Linked DNA regions of Lentisphaera araneosa HTCC2155. Each later gene encodes a partner of the first gene's protein in a complex. Links are inferred from orthologs where the notes say so. Each region holds a gene or a part of one and is shown on either strand. Other genes may lie near its edges.

Region 1 (6,097 bases):
TCGTCAACACATGAGACTCATAAGCCTAAATTGTGAAGACACGAGTGGTCTTCCCATTTACGAACAACTTTTTGGTGCCGCAAGTAAAATCACTCAAGCCAATCAAGGCACGCTACTGATTGAAAACATCGATAAACTCGATTTGGCTAGCCAGAAAAAGATTTACGAATTTATTGCCTCTGGAAAAATCAATGAACACGATAGTAAGCCTATCGACACGCGCTTAATTTGCACGACTAAGGTAGCTTTCGAAGAAGCCCTTGCTCAAGGCATTCTACATCCTATGTTTAGAAGCATCTTCCAAAACAGTATTTTGCAATTGTTACCTGTACTTCAGCACCACGAAGATATTGCCGATATTGTGGAACACTATTTTATAGAAGCCTGTAAACAGTCGAGTAAGAAAGACCTCCAACTCGAAAACGGGGCTCACCTCGCATTTTATGATTGCCAAGGCAACGAGCTAGAAATTGCCTTTATTCTCAAATTCGCCGCTATGAAAGCAAAAACAAATATAATCACGAAAGAACAACTGGAGAACTTCATTTGAAAGGAAAACTAATCATGGCTTCTGGGGCCATCGGAAATAGCGACGACATACCGAAGCGCACCCTAGATGCTGTAAGAGATAGTGACATGCTCGTATTCGAAGAAGATCGCCCTGCTCGTGCCGTTTTAAAAGCTGCCAAAGTTCACCGTGAATACTGGAAATACTCTGAGCAAGACGAAGTCCACACTCTTCGTGAAGTTGAAAAAGCCCTCAAACGTGGCGAAACCGTTTGTTACATGAGTGACCAAGGTTGCCCCACACTAGAAGACCCTGGTTCACCCGTACTCAAATCCGCTTGGTCGGTGAAAGCCCAAATTCAGGTTATCCCTGGACCCAGTTCGGTGACGGCAGCCATTTCTGCCTGCCCATTCACCGTCAAGGGTATCGTCGTTGCAGGTTTCCTTTCTCGCGATCAAGAACTTCGAGAAAAAGAACTTCGCAAACTCTCCGGTTCAGGTCACCCTTTCTTGATCATGGATACCCCCTACAGAATCAAGCATATTCTCGAGAGCTTGAAGACAGTTTTAGACGTTCAAAAGAAGTTTGTTCTTGCCATCGACATTAGTGGTGAACACGAATGCTTTTTTTATGATAATGCGACCACTATTCTTGCTGAAGCAGAGAAACTACCTCCTAAGCTCAACTTCGTGATTATTGTTGAAGGTAAAAAAGAAAAGAAGCAACTCAAACAAGCTGTGCGTGGCAACGGCTACAAACAAAACCGTAGGAGAAGGTAAGGCCCTCATGAATTCACCTTCAAGAAAGTTCTTTCTCGCTTCGAAGCTTTTCGCCCTAAGTCTCCTCAGCACAATTTTCTTTGCTTCGTGTCAACGCCCCGATGCAACAGAAGCTTTAGCTGAAGTTGAAAAGCTTTTCGAAGAGAACAACTGGGAAAAAGCTGCCTACCAACTCAAAAGCATGCTCGACCTCGGCGAGGAACACCCACGCATTTACGCTCTTTATGCCTATGTGCAAAATCGCCGTGGCCTAAACCAGGAAGTGGAGAAGTTCATTCTCAAGGCCTACCCAACCGATTCAACTCCCGACCCACAAATCATGGCCATGATTGGCAGAATCTACCTCGAACGAGGCGATTATCCCGAAGCCATCAAAGCTCTTGATTTAGCTTACAGAAACGATTTAAATAACCCCATCCCCTTGCGTTTACTGATGCTTGCAGAAATCAACAACTGCCGAAAAGCTGATGGTTCCTATGATATTGAGAAATACATCAAATCTGCCAAGGGACTCAAATACCTCATGGGTAGAAAACAACTAAGAGACGAAGTTTTTTATAATCATGTGGCAATCAAAGAAATCACCCGAGAAGGTAATAAAAATTATATCATGCCCTTTTTACAAAAAGCAGATACCCTCGCTCCAGGAAATCCTAGTACCACACTCAATGCAGCTATTGCCCTCGACACGATTTATAAGGTCCCTAAACTGGCTCGCATTCGTTATGCCAAATTCCTCAAAATGACTGAGGGAACAAAGGATCCACAGATACCCGCCGTTGAACGTCGCTTAAGGCAGCTACAGGGCCTGCAGTAAGAATGTCTCAGGATTTCGAAAGGGCTAAACAACAAGTTAAAGACCGCAATGATATAGTCGATATTATTGGCGCTCATGTTAAGCTAAAGAAAAATGGCCCGACTTTCTTAGGCCTATGCCCCTTTCACAACGAAAAAACGCCCTCTTTTAACGTCAACCAAAACGATCAATTCTACCATTGCTTTGGCTGTGGCGCGAGTGGTGACGTACTTAAATTCGTACAAGAATATGAGAGCTTGGACTTTCGCGATGCACTAGAAAAACTCGCCTCGCGGGCCAATGTCATTTTACCAGAATGGGGCAAAGGACAAAGCCCCGAAGAACGTCTCAAGCAAAAAAATGAAAAAGAAGCGCTTTTCGATGTCCTCGATAAAGCCACAAACTTTTTCAAGCAGCAACTTTTATTACCTCAGGGTGCAGAAGCCCTAAAATACGCTCAAAATCGCGGACTCAATCAAGAAGTCATCAATAATTATCGCCTCGGTTATGCTCCCAATTCTTGGGATGCCGTAATGAAATGGGCCAAGCAACATTCGATTTCTGATGAACTTCTCGCTACTGCGGGCCTCACTAAGCAAAATGAACAGGGAAAAACTTACGACCGCTTTCGCAATCGCCTCATGTTCCCCATCCAGGACATCAGTGGACGCGTCATTGCTTTCTCGGCACGAGTACTCGAAAAGGATAGTAAAGCCGCCAAATACATCAATAGCCCCGAAACTCCCGTTTTTCACAAAGGTAACGTGCTCTACGGGCTTCACATTGCCCATAAACACCTGAAAGAAAGCGAGCATTTTGTCATTTGCGAAGGTCAGCTCGACGTCATTGCCTGCCACCGTGCGGGAGTCAAAAATGCGATTGCCGCACAAGGCACAGCTTTTACTGATCAACATGCCTCGATGATTGCGCGTTACGCAAAACACGTTAAGCTCTGTTTTGATGCCGATAATGCAGGAAAAAAAGCTGCCGTCAAATGTTTAAATATTTTACTTCCCAAGGGCGTCATTCCCGAGATCATCTCACTTGAAGAAGGCGAAGACCCCGACACGGTTTTAAGTGAACAAGGTGCCGAAGTCCTCAAAGAAAAACTTTCGGGTGGCATGAATTTTGTGGATTTTATCCTCTCTGATTACGGGCCTTCGAGTCCTTCACAAGAAAAAGTCAAAATCAGTGAATTTCTTCTAGACATTTTAGCTAAGATGCCCAACGTCCTCATGGGTGATTGGCACCTCCGCTTAGCCAGTAAACTTCAGCTCGACGCTCAAGCGATAAGTGAACAATTGCGCTACCTCGTTTACAACAAGCGCGATCATAAGCAGTATATGAAGCCCCAGGCGGAATTCCAACAAGCTCCCCAAAATGTCGCACCCCCTCCTCTCAGACTTAACAAAATATCAAAGCGCTCCGTTGCCGAAATTGAGCTCATTGCCTTGGCCTTAAGTCAGGAAGTTTTTGCGAATTTGGTTTTTGAAAATACCATGGATCTTGAACCTGAGACAAGCGAATCTTCTCTAGCCCTACACTTTATCAATTCTCATATTGAGATGGGCAATTGGAAAGATTGCTCACAGGATCTCGCCAATTCATACCCCAATGTTTATGAACTTGTTATAAAACAAAATAAAATATCTTCTTATCACTCTAGGAGTACCGAGGGTGATGACTTTGATGAACTGATGCAATTAATCAATGATTGCCTCAATCAAATCAGTAAAGCATCGATTGAACAGAAGTATGAAGTCATCAAAGAAAAATTATTAAGCGAACAAGATCCGCAAATCAAGCAAGACTTACTGAAAGAATACATGGCCTTAAATCAAGATCTTAAAAGCCTTTAAATCCTTGTTTATTAACTAAAATAGCTGACCAATTCCATCCATTAGTTCTCTTACATAAACCTGCTTTTACTGGATTATTCATTATATATTCAACTGCACGGTTTAAATGATTTTGATCACGAATAAACCGATCCCAATACTCTTCTTGCCAAACCTTGCCCTTTAAATATTTCTTGTCTATAAGTTCCAAGGATTTATCTGCTGGGAGCGCGGGCGTCTCGCCCGCACAATCATCTTTTAAAATTTTATATATCTCATGTGAAGTAAAAGATTTCCAAGAATGTACAATGTCTTTTAAACTATAAGCTTCATATGTTTTTATTAAGACATGTACATGATTTGGCATCACCATGTATGCCAATAAGTTATAACGTTGACCATCAAAATATCGCCATGCATCAATAACTAGCTGAGCACACTCTGGCTTTTTCAAAATACATGAATCATAACTTTGATCTAGATAATTTTCTAAACACTTTCTTTTTTCTATATTTCTTTGTGCGGGCGAGACGCCCGCGCTCCCATCACCCAAATCCCTCAGCACAGATTTGGGTAAAGCATCTGCCAAACGATAAGTTATCATTTGATACTTATCACTAGCGTCATAGTTCGGTAAATAGCCTCGGCTACGCTAATTTTTATCATCCTCAAATTCAAGTCGATTCATTTTTCTCTCCATACACTCAGAACTTACTCTTCCTTATGGTGATAACAAAATTAGTTGAGTAAAAACAAAAAAGGCCGAACTCATGAGTTCGGCCTTTAAAATTTATGTGAGCTTAATTAGGCTTCGGCTGTTGCCTCTGAAGCTTCACTTTCTTCACGACGCTTTGTTAAGTCTTCACTTATGCCTTTAAGCTTCTCATCTGTGAGTGGGTAGAAAAGCATGAGGACAAAGCCGAGTACACATGGGATTGCCGACATCCAGCTCACCATACCGGAAATACCATCTTGGGCTTCTTGTGACTGAACTGTATTAGCTTCAAATCCGATCCAAACGAGAACCGCCATGGTGAGCATGCCACCAAGTGTGTAACCAAATTTTTGTGCCATTGTACAAGCCGACATCACGAGGCCTGTTGCACGACGTCCCGTCTTCCATTCCGAGTAATCGGCCGCATCTGTATACATCGCAAAGACGAGTGCTGCTGTAGGACCAAACATGAGGTTAATTGCGATATTAACGGCAAATAACATGCCGATATTTTCTGGAGAGATCATGCCAAAAACAAATGTTAGGATAGCCGTCATAATCATTAACAAGGCAAAACCTTTTTTCTTCCCTAGTTTACTTTCGAGGAAGCCGACCGCGGCGAGGGAAACAAGGTTGGCAATTGTGCCTGAAAGCATGAAGAGAGGCACAACACCCGTATTACCCACAACATATTTGAAGTAGTACATAATCGCACCATTTCTTAAACAAACGTGGAAAAGTGTGATGATACCTAGTGCAAAGAGAATGAGCCAAGGTTTGTTTGTCAGTAAATCTTTAATATCAGTCTTCAGTGGAGTCTTTTTCTCTTGCTTAGGTGGTTTTACACGTTCTTTGGTTGTCGAGAAAGTAATTAAGAACATCAATGTTGCCGAGATACCAAAAACCGTTGTCGCCCATTGGAAACCATTTTGTTCATTAATCACTTCAATGGAAATGTCGGCACCGGTAAGATCTACAGGAACCATTTCATCAGAGATGGTATCTTTATTTTTCTTAAAAACTGTACCCATATCAACAGATGTGGATTTGAAGCCTTCTAGGCAATATTTAATTTGGGCAAAAGGTTCTGTATCGCTGCCTGCTTTGTGCGCGTTCTTTAAATCTTTATCGAGGAAGAGCTGATCTTGTTCACCTTTGTGAAGAATCTTTGATTCTAAGAAATAGGTTTCGTTATTGATGTAATAAGTTTTCTTACTTTTGTAAATTTTACCTTCATTTTTTGAGTCAGGTACATTGGCAACTTTCATAAGGATTTTCTGGAAAGTACTGGGCTCTTCATAACCTGGAAGCTTTGCAGTCGCTTCAATTCGCGATGCACCATTCCCCACTTCATTAACTAAAATCACTTGCTTATTATCAATTGTTTCAATCTTTGCTTCAATTACTGATGTATCTCCACTCCCAAAGTGGGCCACCATAGGAAGAGTCGTTGCTTGAACA
Region 2 (4,486 bases), on another replicon or contig:
TTAAAACGTTCTAAAATTTCTTCGTAGGGCATAATTGTTCCTAAAAATTGTATCCCATATTAAAATGGAAGCTTCCTGAATCATCTTCATTTTTTGAATTATCTATAACTGGTTTACCATAATAAAGTTCAACCACACCAATTGGAAGATTGATCCTTACACCAGGGCCTGTAGTTAAACTAAGGTCGCTTAAATCGGCAAAGTCATAGGAGTCCTCCCACACATTACCTGCATCCACAAACCAAACACCATTGAAGGTTTTGTTAAATGGAACATCTAACTCTGCTGACAAGAGGAGGAATGATGCACCACCTAATGGATCTTCTCTTGAATCAATCGGACCTAACTCTCGCTCATCATAACCACGAACACGACCAATACCGCCACCGAAATAGCGATCATAAATGGGGTCATCACCAATGAGAGTATTCACTTCTGCATGAAGTTTTAGAACTGATTCTTCGAAAGCTTCATTATAAGTCGTCCAACGTACTTTAAACTTTCCAGATTCATTATCTGAACCAATCACAATAGATTGTAATTCTGATGTAAACTGCATGATGCCACCCTCATTAGGGCGACGCGTACTATTACGCGTATCTTTTCTCAAAGTTAAAATATAAGCTGAAGAAATATCTGTTGTTTCTTCATCCTCTAATTCTTTAGAAACATCATCATCCATATCCAATTGAATTTGATAAAGTCTATGTGCGTGACGAATTGTCCAAAGGGGATACTTGGATAAACGTTTGGTTATACCAACTTCATAACCCAATTTCTTCTGGTCATAGTCATCGTAATAGCGCTCATTCATGTAAAACGATGTACTAAGAGACAGAGGCTTGCCCATAAACCACGGATCCACCCAAGCAATTGTTAAATCTTGTCGCTCCGAACCAAATTGTGCACGTGATTGAAATCTTTGACCGCCACCAATGAATGGCCAACCCTCGTACAAATCGAAGTTGGACTGAGAAAAGTTTACACTACCAACAAATGAGTCCGCAGATGAAAAACCACCACCAAGACCAATCTGACCCGTGCTCTTCTCTTCTAATTTTAATTGTAGATCTTTATAGCCTTCAAGTTCAGTATTAACGGGAGTAATATCCACCTTCTCGAAGTAGTTCATATTAATCAAACGCTTTTTTGATTTATCAATCAAATCTTTATTAGCTTTATCGTCAGGCTGAATCGCTAATTCGCGACGAATGACATACTCTTTTGTATCATTGTTGCCAGTTATAATAATATCTCTAATTTTTGAAGGCTTAGCTTCAACTATACGATAATCTACATCAACTATATGTGTTTGTGGATTAGGCTTTAATTGTGCTGAACAATAGAGGTCCAGATAACCTTCGTTTTGGTACTTAGTTGTCATCCTATCAACATCCGCATCCTCGACCAAAGTAGAATAAGAGAAACCTGACTTTGCTGTGACAAGCTTTTCCAGTTCAGCCGTTGAATAGATACTGTTACCAGAAATTGTTACATTGCCCACGATGTAAGGACGACCTTCCGTAATAAAGATATCTAACTCTAAATATTCACCGTCATCTTTCTTCACGACTTTTTCTACTTTAAAGTCAAGGTAACCACGTGCTTTATACTGACGCTTAATAAGTTTTAAATCAGCATCAAAGAGAAGTTCATTGAAAAAGCCCGTATCAAACAGGTAACGCCAAAAACTTGGCTTTGTATTAATCAAGTCTGCTAAGTCGTCATCGAGTATAACAGTGTTGCCATGGAAGCGAACTTCGTCGACTTGAAGACTACTCTTTTCATCAATAGTAACACGTAAAACAACCTCTTCGGGATCGTCTGTTTTTTCTACATCAAAGAAAATATCTGCATTATAAAAACCGTCGTCATCATAAAGCTTTTTGATATTGTGCTTATCCGCTGCCATCACGGTCTCGTCTAGCAATTCATCTATCTCCACATCCATCTCGTCAGCAATATCTTCATCGTCAAACTCTTTATTACCTTCAATAATAATTTTTATGAGTTTGGGACGACGAGTTACTGTAACCTTTAAAATACCCGTATCTTCATCAAATTCAGTTTCAACGTTAATGAACTCATTCGTTTGGTAAAGTCGACGTATATCACTCGATAAAATACGAGGAGACAAGTTCGATCCAGGTTTTGATTTTATGTTATTGAGAATGAAACCAGACTGAATCTCTTCCCCTTTTGAATTAAATACTTTGACTTCTTGAATTTCTTTGGCCATCGCAAATGACGTAAATAATATTGCGATTAAAAAGACTTTATAAATTTGTTTTAACATGACACCCTCTAAAATTGATCATTATTATAATCACCACCGAAGCTTGCTACAGGGTCATTATCTATAAATTTTGTATATTGAGGCATAAAGTTAAGTTCGACGATACCCGTCTCACCATTACGGTTTTTCGCTACAATGAGCTCCGTCATTATGCCTTCTGCTTCGATCTTTGCCTGATCTTCTTCAATTTGCTGCCCACGATCCCGGTGCAAAATCATCACAATATCCGCATCCTGCTCTATCGAGCCCGATTCCCTCAACTGAGATAATTTAGGGCGGGCAGCCTCTTTACTTCCACCACCTTGCTCGGCTTGACGATTCATCTGAGCCAAAATGATCACAGGAATATTGAGTTCTTTAGCAATCCCCTTGATCGCACCAGAAATTTGTGCAACTTCTTGTTCACGACTCGCATTGCGATTTAAACCACGACCTCGTAAAAGCTGAAGGTAGTCGATCACAATGAGATCCACATCAAACTTCTCTTTCATGCGTCGCGACTTAGCACGTAGTTCCATAACATCGAGCTGAGCTGAATCATCAATATGAATCTCAGTATCAGCGAGAATGTTGGCTGCTTTTTGAATGTTTGCAAAATCATTTGTTGTCACGTTCATATTGCCTATATCTTTCAAGCTTATTTCAGCTTCAGAGGCAACCATCCTAAGGACGAGTGACTGTGTATTCATTTCCAGTGAGAAGACTCCCACTGCAATATTTTTATCGCTTTGTCCTCTGGTATTTGCCAGAGCTACATTAGCAGCAATATTCATTGCTAAAGTTGTTTTACCGATTGAAGGACGTGCCGCCAAGACGATCATCTCACTGCGTTTCAAACCACCAATCTTATCATCTAAATCTCTATAACCTGTTGAAAAGCCTTTCTCGCCTTTATCACCCTCTGCCAAGCGAAAAATCGTTCCCATGGCGGCATCGAGTTCATCTTTTAAAGCAACAGATTCTTCCTTAAATAAATTATCGGATATATCAATAACTTCTTTGTGCAATTGGTCCAAAACGGCACCAGCACTGGCATCATCCTGCAAGCACAATTCTAGCGTTTCACTAGAGCGGCGTATTAGACGACGTAAGACAGAAGCATCTTGAACAATATCCAAGTACTTATCAAAGTTTGCGGTACTCGGAACTGAGTTCATCAATTCGAGGAGGTAAACTTCGCCACCCGCCTGAACAAGCTCGGAACTCTTCTTTAAAGCATTAGCTAAAGTCAATACATCAACGGCTTCTTCATTTTTTGCCATCTCGAATAAAGCACCCGAGATATATTGATGTGCCGCAGAGAAAAACGCTTCACGCGTTTTCAGTATCGACATAGCATTAACAATTAAAGAGGGGTCATTGAGCATACAACCCAAGACCCCTTTTTCCGCATCTATATTATGCGGTAAAGGCCGCTCCCCAGAGAGGAGCGACCCAAAATTTACTGCAGTATCAGTTTTGTTTTCCACTGCGGTTTATGCTTTCACCACCCACACTTTGAGTGTAGCGCTGACTTCTGCATGAACCTTTACAGATACTTCGTGTACGCCGAGAGTCTTGATGGCTTCGCCAACAGCGATCTTACGACGATCAACTTCGATACCATCTTTTGCAAGAAGGTCGTGAATTTCTGTAACAGTAACTGAACCGAATAACTTATCATCTTCACCAGCCTGCATTGGGATTGTGATAGATGTTTCGTTGATCTTAGCTGCGAGCTCTTGTGCCACGGCAACTTCAGCTGCATGTACTTCTGCAACCTTAGCACGACGTGCTTCGATCTGCTTTAGAACTGCTTGACTAGCGTGAACAGCTAAATCACGTGGAAAAAGAAAGTTACGTGCGTAACCATTTGCCACTTTTACTGTGTCGCCAACTTTACCGAGTTTTTCGATATTATCTAAAAGTACTACTTCGATAGCCATAATAAACTCCTTATTTCACCAACGCAATGTTGCGTGCGCGTTTGATTGCTGATGCAAGCATCGCTTGATATCTTTTGCTTACGCCGGTGATACGACGAGGAAGAATACGACCACCCTCAGTCATGAATTTTTTTAATACATCTGCATCAGTGAAATCGATGTATGTAACTTTTTGCTCGCTGAAGCGGCAAACTTTTGCTCTTACAGCAGCTTTTTTACGCTTTGGTTTTCTTCTTTGATTAGCCATTTGCTTATTCCTTATAAA

The links. Proteins that work in one complex are often made in the same cells at the same time.
Region 2: the proteins of dnaG (region 1) and dnaB are in contact, whole or in part, in a crystal structure (PDB 2R6A), measured with the Geobacillus stearothermophilus proteins. The link is inferred for Lentisphaera araneosa HTCC2155 from one-to-one orthologs. Residues at the interface, in WP_049624496.1 of Geobacillus stearothermophilus: Lys456, Leu457, Leu458, Pro459, Ala460, Asn463, Ala464, Leu467, Leu535, Leu536, Ile537, Ala538, Gln544, Glu545, Asp548, Tyr549, His552; in WP_033016901.1 of Geobacillus stearothermophilus: Ser13, Glu15, Ala16, Gln18, Glu91, Leu92, Asp94, Ala95, Val96, Pro97, Thr98, Ala99, Ala100, Asn101, Tyr104, Tyr105, Ile108.

The regions. Positions count from the first base shown.
Region 1 is NZ_ABCK01000015.1:82,926-89,022, forward strand. What follows is about bases 1,563-4,524. They hold dnaG (DNA primase), read left to right. Parts: upstream 1,563-2,106; coding sequence 2,107-3,942; downstream 3,943-4,524. Other genes in these bases: LNTAR_RS15340 (tetratricopeptide repeat protein), read left to right, coding at 1,563-2,104; LNTAR_RS15350 (REP-associated tyrosine transposase), read right to left, coding at 3,929-4,524. Also shown: LNTAR_RS15330 (sigma 54-interacting transcriptional regulator), read left to right, coding at 1-550; rsmI (16S rRNA (cytidine(1402)-2'-O)-methyltransferase), read left to right, coding at 565-1,287; more of LNTAR_RS15340, read left to right, coding at 1,295-1,562; more of LNTAR_RS15350, read right to left, coding at 4,525-4,525; LNTAR_RS25880 (MFS transporter), read right to left, coding at 4,726-6,097. UniProt on the Escherichia coli protein: RNA polymerase that catalyzes the synthesis of short RNA molecules used as primers for DNA polymerase during DNA replication.
Region 2 is NZ_ABCK01000020.1:72,612-77,097, reverse strand. Bases 1,536-4,486 are described here. They hold dnaB (replicative DNA helicase), read right to left. Parts: upstream 3,766-4,486; coding sequence 2,305-3,765; downstream 1,536-2,304. Other genes in these bases: rpsR (30S ribosomal protein S18), read right to left, coding at 4,232-4,468; rplI (50S ribosomal protein L9), read right to left, coding at 3,772-4,221; bamA (outer membrane protein assembly factor BamA), read right to left, coding at 1,536-2,296. In the rest of the region: LNTAR_RS17840 (Fur family transcriptional regulator), read right to left, coding at 1-32; more of bamA, read right to left, coding at 41-1,535. UniProt on the Escherichia coli protein: The main replicative DNA helicase, it participates in initiation and elongation during chromosome replication. Travels ahead of the DNA replisome, separating dsDNA into templates for DNA synthesis.